DNA from 3 places in the Cellvibrio fibrivorans genome. Region 2 is predicted to be linked to each of the others. Evidence: predicted binding sites of a transcription regulator. Region 2 holds the regulator's gene; each other region holds the start of a gene.
The links. The regulator PhoB, encoded in region 2, activates phosphate uptake and scavenging genes when phosphate is short. The targets are predictions, from matches to a motif close to TGTCATAAANNTGTAACA.

Region 1 (4,234 bases), on a different contig from region 2:
GCTATCTACGATAGATGCTGGAATAATATCCAGCGGCAATACATTGCGGGTTAATTCAGGTGAGGGCACCTGGGCGCCATTTAGCTGTACGCTGGAATAGCGTTCGCCAAGGCCGCGAACGTATACATATTTACCTTGGTTCAGCGTTACACCGGTAACGCGGGTTAAAGCGACTGCAACGTTGGAATCACCTGTGCGAGAAATTTGATCAGAGCCCATAAGGTCTGCGGCGAAAGCATCTTCCATACGCTCTTGGGAAATAGTTTGCGCCCCGCTTTGTTGGCGACCTACGACCATCATTTCTTCCAGCACTGGGGCTTCAATGGCCGGCATTGGGATTGCTGGTTGCTCGGTGTCGTCTTGAGCGACTGACACAGGTGATAACATCGAAAATGAAGCTGCAGAGATTGCAACAAACAGCTTGTGTCGATTAGTGAAAAGTTTTTGCATGATAGTAACCTTCTTGTATGCATTGATCTGATCTGAGGGCTATCAAGAAGAGAGGCGCCCATAGGCGCCTCTTTTCGTTGTCAGCAACAAGGCGTGTTGTGTGCCCTGAATTAGTTGCTAGTCATGCCTACAGTCCAGCCTGAGACCCAATCGTTGCTCTCGCTAACAGCGCCGATAAAATTCACGGCTTCAAAGAAGTCGTTGCTACCGGCAACAGGCGCAGTGGTGGTGGAAGGTTTTTCAGAGAGTTTGGTTACATCAGTAACTGCTACGTTAATTGCTGCTGCGTTGCCATCAGTCATAGCTGCTGCAGTAATGTAAGAACGTGGTTTGGTCGCCAAATCTTTGATGATGGTTGCAGGTAGGCCACCAGTAACAGATGAGTCGATCACGACATTGTTGTTGCTCGCTGCAGTGAACCAGGTTTTTGCACTGAAGCCAGCGTTACTTGGATCAACCTTGCCGGTTTTGATTGCTTCGGTACAGGCTACCAGAGTGCTTTTCACAACAGAGATTCCAGCTTCCATTGCATCGATAGTTTCTGGTCCTTCAGTATCGTCTTGCTCAAAGCACTCGTTTGATGACATGCCGGTTGCATTAGATGTGATGATGGAGTTGTAAAGTTCGAACTGCACACCTTCGCGTAACAGAGGGCCTTCAGAATCCCCTTTAGACGTTGGGATGGTGCCTTGGTTGGTATCAACTGCGCTGGTGATACAAGTGTGGTTAGAGATACGTGGGTGGGTCATCGGCAGAATGCCATCGGCACGGCCTTCACCTGTGTTGTCACCTTCGATACAGCGGTTGGCGCCAGAGGTGTGAATTGCCAAGGCAAATTGGATATTGCCTACATAGCCATCGGCAAAGTCGAATGAGTCATCTGCAACGTTAACAGCTACCACATGCTTCAGGTTTACCGCACCACCAAACATTTCGAAACCATCGTCTCGAGTAGAGTAGGTTTGTACATAGTCAACAATCGTACCTGAGCCAACTGCGTACATAGTCAAACCGTTCAATTCATTGCCATCAACAACTTCGTAGCCGGCGTGTTTGATTACAACGTAACGCAATGTACCAGAGGATTCATTGTTGTTATTACCACCGTAAGTACCCGGACGACCTTCCGAAGTTACATGGCAGTTGTTTACATCGGTACATTTATTGGTAAGGCCTTGACCGAGAATTTGTACACCACCCCAAAGGCCACGGTCAGCTTCAGTTGCTGTTTTTTCGATCAGGTCTTTGGTTGCGCTCAATACGATAGGCGCTTCTTTAGTGCCCTCAGCGAAAATCTGTGAGCCGCGTGCAATACGCAAGTAATCAACCGGGTTACTGAAGGCTATTTTGGCACCTGCTTTGATAGTCAAAATGGGGCCAGCACCTGCAGCTGGAACTTTTGTACCGGCGGCAATAGCGTTGGTGTCTACGTCTTCACCAACAAAAAGGCTGTCTTGGAAAACATGTACGCCACCATTTGCCAGTGCGGGGATTTCAAGGTCTGTCGTCAGCGGGCGTGTATCACTCACAAAGGTTACTCCGTAAGTGCAGTTGTTGCCGCTTAGCACGCCTTGAACTTTTTGTCCGCCCAGCTCGTACGATGCACAGGGATTGGTTGCTACTGAAGAGCTGCTCGCACCATTGTTGTTTGTGGTGTTGTTGTTTGAATCAGTCACAGTATTGCTTGGATTCAGATTGATATCGCCGCCACCGCCGCAAGCCGCCAAAGTTGCAGCCAATACATTCAATGCAAATAGATTTTTCAGTTTCATGAGGTCACTCTCTTCTCAGTTTCACAAGGGGTGTAAGGAAAATGTGAACGCAGTGTTGTTTCGCGTTTGTGGCGCTATCTTCAGTGACAAATATGAAATTTAAACGACAGATTTGTGAAAGATTTATTGCTGATATGTGTCGTTAATGTTTCAAATGGCAGCTAAACCCCTCATTTGGCAGGTTGGTTTGAAACACATTGAAATGTTGCAAATTGTAACGGCAGGGTGTGGATTGCACTAAATTGGGTTGTTCAAGCTATGGCGATTCGCTAAAGTGGCGCTTCCTTAAAGCGTTACTTTATGAAACGCTTCAATTGCGCATTACTGCGTCTCAGGGACATTATGAAATCCATCGTCAAATCTTTGTTTGCTCTTCTCTCTCTTGGTTTTGCCACCCCTTATACCAGCTTGGCGCAAACCGAACAGAATCCGGACCCTTGGCAGGGGTTTAATCGTGCAGTGTTTACGTTTAACGATACGGTTGACCGTTGGACCCTGAAGCCCCTGGCTAAAACCTATAAGTTCGTGATGCCTGATCCGTTGGAGATAGGTGTAAGCAATATTTTCAGCAATATTATGGAAGTGCCCAATACGATTAACGGTGTATTGCAAGGGGATTTAAAAGGTGCCGCACACGATACGGGCCGCTTGCTGGTAAATACCACTCTCGGTATCGGTGGTTTGCTGGATGTTGCGCAGTATATGAATCTGCCGGCAGATACCCCGGAGGATTTTGGACAAACTCTGGCGGTTTGGGGCGTGGGGCAAGGGCCCTATTTGGTATTACCCCTGTTCGGGCCAAGTACGGTGAGAGATGGTTTTGGCAAACCGGTAGACTATTACACCAATCCCACTACCTACATCGATCATGTCCCTACTGATAACACGGTGATGGCTGTTTCATTGACTAGTACCCGCGCGAGGCTATTGGAGCTTGAGAACGGTATAACCGGCGACCGGTACGTTTTTGTCCGTGATGTTTATTTGCAACGTCGCGATTACTTGATCAACAACGGTGAAATTGAGGACGACTTCGGCACGGAAGAGTTTGATGAAGAAGATTTTGAAGGGGAGTTTTAACCGGACGGCTACTGTAGAGTAGCCGTTTTTGTATTGGGCTGTCATGTGAACTAGCTGTCTTAGGGAAGGATCTGGAGTATTTCCAATCCTATTACATAACCCCCAGCCTCATTAGTCGTTACCCGAGCTACTCTTGTTTTTGCTTTCAAGGTTGGGCTGTGGCCATGGTCAGAAGAAACCTCCACCTCTGCCTCGGTACCAACTTCAAGACTTTTTTTAGTCTCCACCTGCAGTCCGCCGCCACTTAAGTCAAGGCATAGACCCTCTATGATGTCCGATGAAGCAGCCAATTTGGCATTCAAGGGCGCGCCGATTTTCATACGGATGAAATCGCGCTTTTCGCTGTAAGGCTTATCGTTAATCCCCATAGCTTGTTCCTCGTTATTGGTTGTTGTGTTCGTTATTGGTACTGGTGGGTTGTTTGATCTGAAGAAATCCAAATCCCACTGCTTGTGGCGATGGTCTAACCTAAACACAACTGAGTGTAGCACAGCCCCCCAAATAGCCAGAGTTCAGTGAGGGATTTCTGCGTGCTAACAGTGTTACAAACAAGCGGCGAAAAAAAACCGCGCAGGGCGCGGTTTTTTATAGCTACTGGTTTGGACTCTGTGCAATTAACGCTCAAGGTACTGGAGTTTGCCTGGCACTCCATCCCATTCTTCCGCATCAGCGGGAGAGTCTTTGATCTCGGTAATATTTGGCCAGACCTGTGCCAGCTCGGCGTTCAGCTCCAGGAATACCGCTTGGTCTTCTGGTAATTCATCTTCCGAGAAGATGGCGCCAACTGGGCATTCAGGTTCACACAATGCACAATCGATACACTCGTCCGGGTGAATCACCAAAAAATTGGGGCCTTCGTAAAAGCAATCAACCGGGCAGACTTCAACGCAGTCTGTGTGCTTACATTTGATGCAATTTTCCCCAACTACAAA
Region 2 (4,234 bases):
TCTCACTGAAGATAATGCAACGGAAGAAGAGCTATTTGTTGGATTGCCGTAAACAACATCAATACATTGGTAAAAACCTTCAGGTGCATCTCTCAATGGGTCGCGTTGCCAGATGCTGTACACAATATGGCGACCGGTACGTGGTGGCAGGTTGACCATGTGAGTAGAGGTTGCCTCTTGGCCCGCTGGCGCTGACTCGTGGATTTGTTCCAGATCAGACCACTTCAATGGTGCCGCACCAGGGTTAAAACCTTCTTTGGTAATGTAGTAACGAAAGTAAGAAGTCTTATGTGGTGCAGTGTTAGTCCATACGAAAGCCAGAGGACCAGCAGTTACAGTGGTTGCATTCCAGTCGTTGCGAGCCAGGTTAAGGCCGTTGTTACTGGCCATATTAGCGCTACACAGCTTGCCATCGGGAATCAGAGCCTGGTGATTGTCGTTAGCGCCACCGATACCGATAGATTGTGGTTCATATTGGCTGGCATTACCGCCTGCAGAAGCAGCAACACACGCAGGTGAGCTGGCGCCGCCTTGTGCACTGGTACAGAAAAAAGCACGGCTTTTTGGTGAAGATACATAACCGTGTGCAAACGCTTGGCTGGCAAGCAAGAGCGAACCCATTACTACAGCGGAAATACCGCACGCTTTCATTGTCTTTTTCACTTTCAATCTCCGGGAAACTTATTGTTGGTTAGATGCCGGTGCGGCACCTTGGAGTGATGCTCGTTATCCATACATGCAAAGTGATTTGGCGTGGCGCCAAGATCATTCCATAGGTATCGAGTCTAAAATGACAACGTTGTATTGGCGAGTCCGACTTTCAGTTTGGAGGGTAATATTTTGCGATGCAGGTTTGATTTTTGGAAAATTTTCAGATGAAAACGAAATAAAAAGTTCGAATATTATTTTGACGTCAAATTCATGTGCTTTTTATCCCGAATGACAACGTTAGACTCGATTTCTCAATGAGGCAGCGGGAACACACAGATAAACATACTGCCCTTGCCCGGCTCGCTGGTAATTTTCAACTCCGCCTCATGACGCATCAGTACATGTTTGACAATCGCCAAGCCCAAACCGGTACCGCCGGTGCTGCTGTTGCGACTGGCATCGACGCGATAAAAGCGCTCGGTCAAACGCGGGATATGCATAGCTTCGATGCCCGGTCCGTTATCGCTGACCGATACATAGAAGTGTTTCTGGTCTTGCCAGAGCAGCACACTTACCTTGCCCTCATTGGGTGTGTATTTGATCGCGTTGATGACCAAATTGGAGAAGGCGCTGTGCAGCTCTTTCTCATTGCCCAATAACAACAAGGGTTTGGTGGTGTTGTTGCAGATCAGCGTCAGCTGCTGCTCTTTATCCTTGCTCAGCACTTCCGCTTCACTTTTGACGATGGTTAGCAGCTGCTCAATATTAATCGGTTTGTGGTTGTGCCCCGCTTCGGTCGTCTCCAGCTTGGACAGCACCAGCAAATCATTGATCAGCAGTGACATGCGTTTGGCTTGCTGTTGCATCTGCTGCAGGGGTTTATCCCAGCTGGGGGTGCTGTTGTTATCCGCAAGGGTCTCCACATAGCCATTGATTACAGTCAGCGGTGTGCGTAATTCGTGAGATACGTTGGCGACAAAGTCTTGCCGCATCTTTTCCAGATTGTGCAGCTGGGTCACATCGCGCACCACGATAAGCCGCTCCTGCTTGCCGAAGGGTGTGATTTGGAACTGCAGGTGTTTGGAGGGAAAGCGCGGCGAGGGTAGCTCCAGCGGTTCCTCGAAATTACCCTCTTCAAAATAGCTGACGAACTTGGGGTGGCGGATAAAGTTGATTACCGATTGCCCCTGGTCTTTAGTATGCAACGCCAGCATGCGGTGTGCTGCAGGGTTCCAGAAATCCAGATGGCCGCGCGCGTCGAGGATGATCAAGCCGTCTTTCAACGCTGAACTGATTTCCTGGATGCGGTTGATCACGGCCTGCAGGTTGTCTTTCTCGCCCCGCTGGTCGCGCTGCAACTGGTAGATATTGTCGAAAATCTGCCCCCAGATACCGCTCGCCTCGGGAGGGTGATCGGTTTCCTGACGCAACAGCCACTGGTTGAGGCGACGCATTTGCCAGAGCATCATCAAGATATAAATCGCACAGCCGATCAGCATCCAGAGCGCATAGTTATCGCTAAAGAAGCCAATCAAGCTGCAGATGGCGAGAATAATCAAAATACGCTGGAGTTCAGCGCTAAAACCTTTTAACAAGGGGGCCTCTCGATTCTAAATCCGTAGCCCTAGCCGACGAGCACTGCGCGACGCGCCGTAAATACATCCCTGTAGGCTCGTCTGCTAGGACTACTCACGAATAGTGTTATCAGGCTTCAATACGGGTAGAAAAACGATAGCCTGTACCGCGCACTGTCTGGATCAAATCTTCGTGGCCGTCGATAGTCAGCGCTTTGCGCAAGCGGCGGATATGCACATCCACCGTGCGCTCCTCCACATACACATTGCCGCCCCAGACGTGATCCAGCAACTGGCTGCGAGTATAAGCCCTTTCCTGATGGGTGAGAAAAAACTCCAGCAGGCGATATTCGGTCGGGCCCATATCCACTGACTGGTCATTGATGGTCACGCGGTGGCTGGCCGGGTCGAGACACAGGCCTTGCACCGTGATAGGGGCAGAGTTGATTTGCGGGTCAGCGCGGCGCAATACCGCTTTCAAACGCGCCACTAGTTCGCGTGGCGAGAAGGGTTTCGTGATGTAATCATCAGCGCCCACTTCCAGCCCCTGGATTTTGTTGTCTTCCTCACCTTTGGCGGTGAGCATGATGATGGGCGTGTTAGCAGTCACTTCATCGCGCTTCAAGCGGCGCGCGAGTTCGATGCCGCTGGTCCCTGGCATCATCCAATCGAGCAGGATCAGGTCGGGTTTTTCATCGATAATGATGCTGTGCGCATCCTGTGCGTTGCTCGCTTCCATGACTTGATACTCAGCCATTTCCAGCGCCACCCGCAGCATATCGCGAATTGCGGATTCATCGTCAACGATCAGTATTTTGCGACCAGTCATAAGTGTTCTGCCTGAAAAAACCACGGTGTGCCTCACAGGTTTGTGAAGCTATTGTTGCAGCTTATTAAATAAGTTCAGTGTTACACATTTATGACAGGTTGCAGGATATTTGGCTCCTAGCGAAAACTATAGTCCATAATAATCCCGGCAAAGACTGCTACACCCACCCAGTTATTATTGAGGAACGCTTTAAAGCAGGCTTCGCGCACGCGAAAGCGGATCAGCCACTGTTGGTAGATAAATAAACCGGCCGCTACCGCCAGACCGAGATAGTAAAAGCTGCCGAGCTCAAAGCGGTTGCCGACCAGCACCAGCGAATAGAGCGCCATGATTTGCAATACGCCGGTCATCAAGCGGTCTTGCTCGCCAAAAAGGATGGCGGTGGATTTGACGCCGATTTTCAGGTCGTCATCGCGGTCTACCATGGCGTAAAAAGTGTCGTAGGCGACGGTCCAAAGTACGACCGACAAGTAAATCAGCCACATTCCCTGATGCAATTCCCCTGCCTCTGCCGCATAGGCCATGGGTATGCCCCAAGCAAAGGCGGCACCCAGTACCACTTGCGGTAAATGGGTATGGCGCTTCATAAATGGGTAGCAGAAGGCGAGGATGAGGCCGCCGACCGACAACTTAATGGTTAGCGGGTCGGTAAACAGCACCAGCGCAAAGGCTATCAGGCAGAGTGTGATAAACAACCCAATCGCCTCACGGCTGGATACCGCACCCGTAGCCAGTGGCCGATCTTTAGTGCGCAGCACCTTGCCGTCGATCTTGCGGTCAGCGAAGTCGTTGATGACGCAGCCGGCGGCGCGCATCACTATCACCCCCAACACAAAAATCACCAGATTTTTAATGCTGGGCACGCCTTTGGCGGCGATCCATAAACTCCATAGTGTGGGCCAGAGCAACAGCAGTGTGCCAATCGGGCGATCCATGCGCGTCAAGCGCCAGTAACTGCCTGCTTTGTGCTTGAGTTGGGCGATAAAGCCAGCCTTTCCGCTATTTTTCGCTGCACGTTTGAGGATTTTTGCAGCATGGACATTCGCCCAGTCCGTGGCTGGTGTTGTTGGCTGATCACCAGTGTCAGGTGATGTAGGGCCAACAGGATCTACTGACGGTGCGATCAGTGCTGGATCCGGGACGGTAACTTTGGGTTTGCGCACCGCAGGTTTGGTGGTTG
Region 3 (4,234 bases), on a different contig from region 2:
TCCACCGGCGCATCAGCGTTCTTCATTGTGGTTTACCTCCATATGTTCCGCGGAATGATGTACGGCTCTTATAAAGCCCCGCGTGAGTTGGTATGGATTTTTGGTATGACCATTTATCTGGTACTTATGGCGGAAGCCTTTATGGGCTATGTACTGCCTTGGGGTCAGATGTCCTATTGGGGCGCGCAAGTAATCGTATCCCTGTTTGGTGCTATCCCCGGTATTGGTGAAGACTTGGTACAGTGGATTCGCGGTGATTACCTGATCTCCGGTATTACCCTGAATCGCTTCTTCGCGTTGCACGTTGTGGCCTTGCCGATTGTATTGCTCGCTTTGGTTGTGATGCACATCCTGGCGCTGCACGAAGTGGGTTCTAACAACCCTGACGGTGTTGAGATCAAAAAGAACAAAGATGAAAACGGCATCCCGCGCGACGGTGTCCCTTTCCATCCTTTCTATACCGTACACGATTTGGTCGGTATCACTGTGTTCCTGTTTGCCTTCTGCTTCATCATGTTCTTTATGCCGGAGATGGGCGGGTTCTTTCTCGAATACGCTAACTTTGAAGAAGCTAACAACCTGAAAACCCCGCTGCATATTGCTCCGGTTTGGTACTTTACTCCGTTCTATGCAGTGCTGCGTGCGGTAACCATGCCAATCGAGCTTGGCCCAATGGTATTAACCGCCAAGTTCCTCGGTTTTATTGCGATGGCGGCAGCGATTGCCATCCTGTTTGTGTTGCCTTGGCTGGATCGCAGTAAAGTCAAATCCATGCGCTACCGCGGCCATATCCCGCGAGTGATGTTGATCGCGTTTGCGGCAATGTTTGTGATTCTCGGCTATCTAGGTGTTAAGGCGCCGACCGAAGGCAGAACCTTGCTGTCGCAAATCGCAACGGCTTTCTACTTCGCCTACTTTGTGACTATGCCGGTGTGGACGACCACTAGCCCTGAAAAAGCCAAATCGAAAGCATCTTGGTTCGTCTGTTTGCTGTTCACTGTTGTGTTTGGTTGGATGGGGCTCGAATATGTTGGTGGCGAAGTTCCAGTGTTGTTGTTGGTGCTGTGTTTTCTGTTGGCGGCGATTTTTGCGGTGATGCCAATTTTGGCAGCGCGCGATAAAGATTTGGTTGAGCCGACTCGCACCCAAGCTAAAGGCTTGCCAACACTGGTTGTGCTTGGTGGTTTGGTGCTGTTTATTATCCTTGCGGTGGTGCCTATTAAAGCGGTTGCAAGTGAAGGTGCTTTTAATTGTGGTGCGGTTCCTTGTGATCACATGGAGCCGGACCTCAAGGATAAAGAATCGCTGCAACGTGGTGCCAAATACTTCGTCAACTATTGCATGGGCTGCCACTCGGCCAAGTATTCACGTTTTGAGCGTGTTGCCGACGACTTGGATATCCCGCACAACCTGATGGAGCAAAACCTGATTTTTGGCGATCAACGTATCGGTCAATTGATGGAAATTGCAATGAAACCGCAGCAAGCCAAAGTCTGGTTTGGTGTAGTTCCGCCTGATTTGACGTTGGTGGCGCGCGCGCGTTCGCCGGAGTGGTTGTACACCTACCTGCGCAATTTCTACAAGGATGAAACCCGTCCTTGGGGGGTCAACAACCGTGTATTCCCCAACGTAGGTATGCCGCACGTGTTGATTGGCCAGCAGGGTTTATTGGAGTGTGGCGCTGGTCCAAAACTCAATCACCACGGCGGAGCATTGCGTAATGATGTGGGTCAGATTGAAATGGACGAACACTGCGGTGCACTTAAGGAAGGCAAAATCAAGGGCAGTTTATCTGCCGCTGAATTTGACCAAGCGGTTTACGATTTGGTTAACTTCCTTGAGTATGTTGCCGAACCTATTGCTGTGAAACGTCAGGCAATGGGCTATTACGTGCTGGGCTTCCTGTTGATCCTGTTTGTCTTTGTCTACTTCCTGAACCGCGAATTCTGGAGAGAGATACACTGATAATAAAACGGGCGACTTAGGTCGCCCGTTTTGCTTGTGTCTTGATTAAATTGAGCCTGGGTTAAAATACCTGTAATTTGTTGTCGGTATTCATCTGTTCAGCTAAAGGAAATGTATATGTCCATGACATCCAGCCGTCCGTATTTTCTGCGCGCCATCTACGAATGGATACTGGACAATAATTGCACCCCGCACATTCTCGTGGATGCCCATGTGCAGGGCACCCAAGTGCCGCAGCAACACGTCAACAAAGACGGGCAGATCATTCTGAATATTTCCCCCTCGGCGATTAAAGATTTTTTTATGGATAACACTGCAGTGTCGTTTAATGCGCGCTTTAGTGGTGTGGTGAATAATCTCTATGTTCCCTGCGGCGCGATTCTCGGAATCTACGCCCGTGAAAATGGCCAGGGAATGATGTTTGAGCCGGAGCAAAATCCGCAGCCGCCAGAACCAGCTCCGACAACCCCGCCTCCATCTCCACGACCTGAGCCGATCTCTCCCTCTGGGTCAGCCCCTAAACGACCCGGATTGCGCGTCGTAAAATAAAGCTCTCTCTAACACCAGCTGCGGCTGGTGTTTTTGTTTGTACGCTCAGAATAAATGTGACGCTTGTGCGACATATTTGTGACAAAAATTCTTGTTGGTCATATTACTGTCATATTCGCTGGCTAAAGTGATCGTCAATGGAGAGACAGATCTCTTCATCAACAAGCAAGAATTCATTACTCACGAATGACTAAACGGAGCGCTCTATGAACGCTATGAAAATTATTAAAGGGTTGGCACTGGCCGGCTCTATGGTGTGTGCAGCTGCGCTGCAAGCGGCAGTTGATCCCAAGTTGCCAGAATATAAAGTGGTAACGGGTGTGTCGGGTAATGTGAACTCAATTGGTTCGGATACGCTCAACAATCTGATGACCTTGTGGGCTGAAGATTTCAAAAAATCCTACCCTAACGTCAATATCCAAATTCAGGGAGCTGGTTCTTCAACTGCACCACCAGCCTTGACTGAAGGTACTGCCAACTTCGGCCCTATGAGCCGTGCGATGAAAGCGGAAGAGATCCAGGCTTTCGAAGCCAAACATGGTTACAAGCCTACCGCGGTACCTGTAGCGATTGACGTTCTTGCCGTGTATGTAAACAAAGATAACCCGATCAAAGGCCTGAGCTTGCAACAAGTGGATGCGATTTTCTCTGCAACCCGCAAGTGTGGCGCAGCCAAAGATATTACCCGTTGGGGCGATGTAGGTTTGACCGATAAATGGGCTGGTCGCGATTTCACCCTTTACAGCCGCAACGCTGTATCAGGTACTTACGGTTACTTTAAAGATGAAGCTTTGTGCAAAGGCGACTTTAAAGCCGGCATCAATGAGCAACCAGGTTCAGCATCTGTGGTTCAAGGTGTATCTGAATCGATCAATGGTATTGGTTACTCAGGTATCGGATATGTGACTTCCGGCGTGCGCGCACTGCCGCTGTCCAAAAAGGATGGTCAACCCTTTGTGACTGCTGAAGCATCGCATGCTTTAGATGGCACCTACCCGCTGGCACGCGTGCTTTATGTCTACATCAATAAGCACCCGAACCGCCCGCTGGATACATTGCAACTGGAGTTTGCGAAGATGATCCTCTCCAAGCAAGGCCAAGAGACTGTGGTGCGTGATGGTTATATCCCACTGCCCGCGACTATGGTCACCAAAGCATTGGCTGAGTTGCAAAAGTAATTACTGCGTAAGTGCTACAGCAAAAGCCGCCGACTTGTTCGGCGGCTTTTTTATGCGCGCAAAAAGAAATATGACAGATAAATGACAAGCAATCCCCGCTTTGTAACAAAAGTGTCATTTTTGCTTGTTAGGATTCTCGTGCCAGCAGTTTAATCAGGTGACTAGACCATGTCAGAACCCAGCATTTCGGTAAAACAAACGCTCAGTTTGATGCCGACCACCGAACAGCGCAGTCGCCTGCGTCGCATTCGCAAGCTCAAAGATAATATCTCCCGCTACGGCGTTATGTCGGCGGGAATTGCCGTGGTATTTTCCTTGGGGTTGATATTTTTCTATCTCTTTTCCGAAGTGGCGCCTCTGTTTCGCGGTGCCTCGGTCGATGTGGTGAAGACCTTCGACCAGGCCGAATTACATCAAATTGAACAAGACTCCACTGAATTTTTAACCCTTGAGCGCTACGAAGAAATCGGCGGCAGTTTTAAACGCAGTGGTGCGGTGAGCTTTTTTAACGTCAACGACGGCAAAACTATTCTTGAGGCCCA

Region 1: the regulator PhoB is predicted to act here: its motif matches at 2,314-2,331, upstream of J2X05_RS10055 (beta-helix domain-containing protein).
Region 3: the regulator PhoB is predicted to act here: its motif matches at 2,611-2,628, upstream of J2X05_RS18885 (PstS family phosphate ABC transporter substrate-binding protein).

Annotation. Positions count from the first base shown of each region.
Region 1 covers NZ_JAVDVX010000003.1:348,225-352,458, forward strand. Annotated here, with positions in the region: gene J2X05_RS10050 (TonB-dependent receptor domain-containing protein) at 1-450, opposite strand, end outside; gene J2X05_RS10055 (beta-helix domain-containing protein) at 561-2,222, opposite strand; gene J2X05_RS10060 (MlaA family lipoprotein) at 2,565-3,302, shown strand; gene J2X05_RS10065 (PilZ domain-containing protein) at 3,362-3,670, opposite strand; gene fdxA (ferredoxin FdxA) at 3,917-4,234, opposite strand, start outside.
Region 2 covers NZ_JAVDVX010000006.1:204,771-209,004, forward strand. Annotated here, with positions in the region: gene J2X05_RS16280 (lytic polysaccharide monooxygenase auxiliary activity family 9 protein) at 1-663, opposite strand, end outside; gene phoR (phosphate regulon sensor histidine kinase PhoR) at 963-2,246, opposite strand; gene phoB (phosphate regulon transcriptional regulator PhoB) at 2,356-3,054, opposite strand; gene ubiA (4-hydroxybenzoate octaprenyltransferase) at 3,171-4,037, opposite strand.
Region 3 covers NZ_JAVDVX010000008.1:56,177-60,410, forward strand. Annotated here, with positions in the region: gene J2X05_RS18875 (ubiquinol-cytochrome c reductase) at 1-1,965, shown strand, start outside; gene J2X05_RS18880 (ClpXP protease specificity-enhancing factor) at 2,083-2,514, shown strand; gene J2X05_RS18885 (PstS family phosphate ABC transporter substrate-binding protein) at 2,721-3,692, shown strand; gene J2X05_RS18890 (ABC transporter permease subunit) at 3,861-4,234, shown strand, end outside.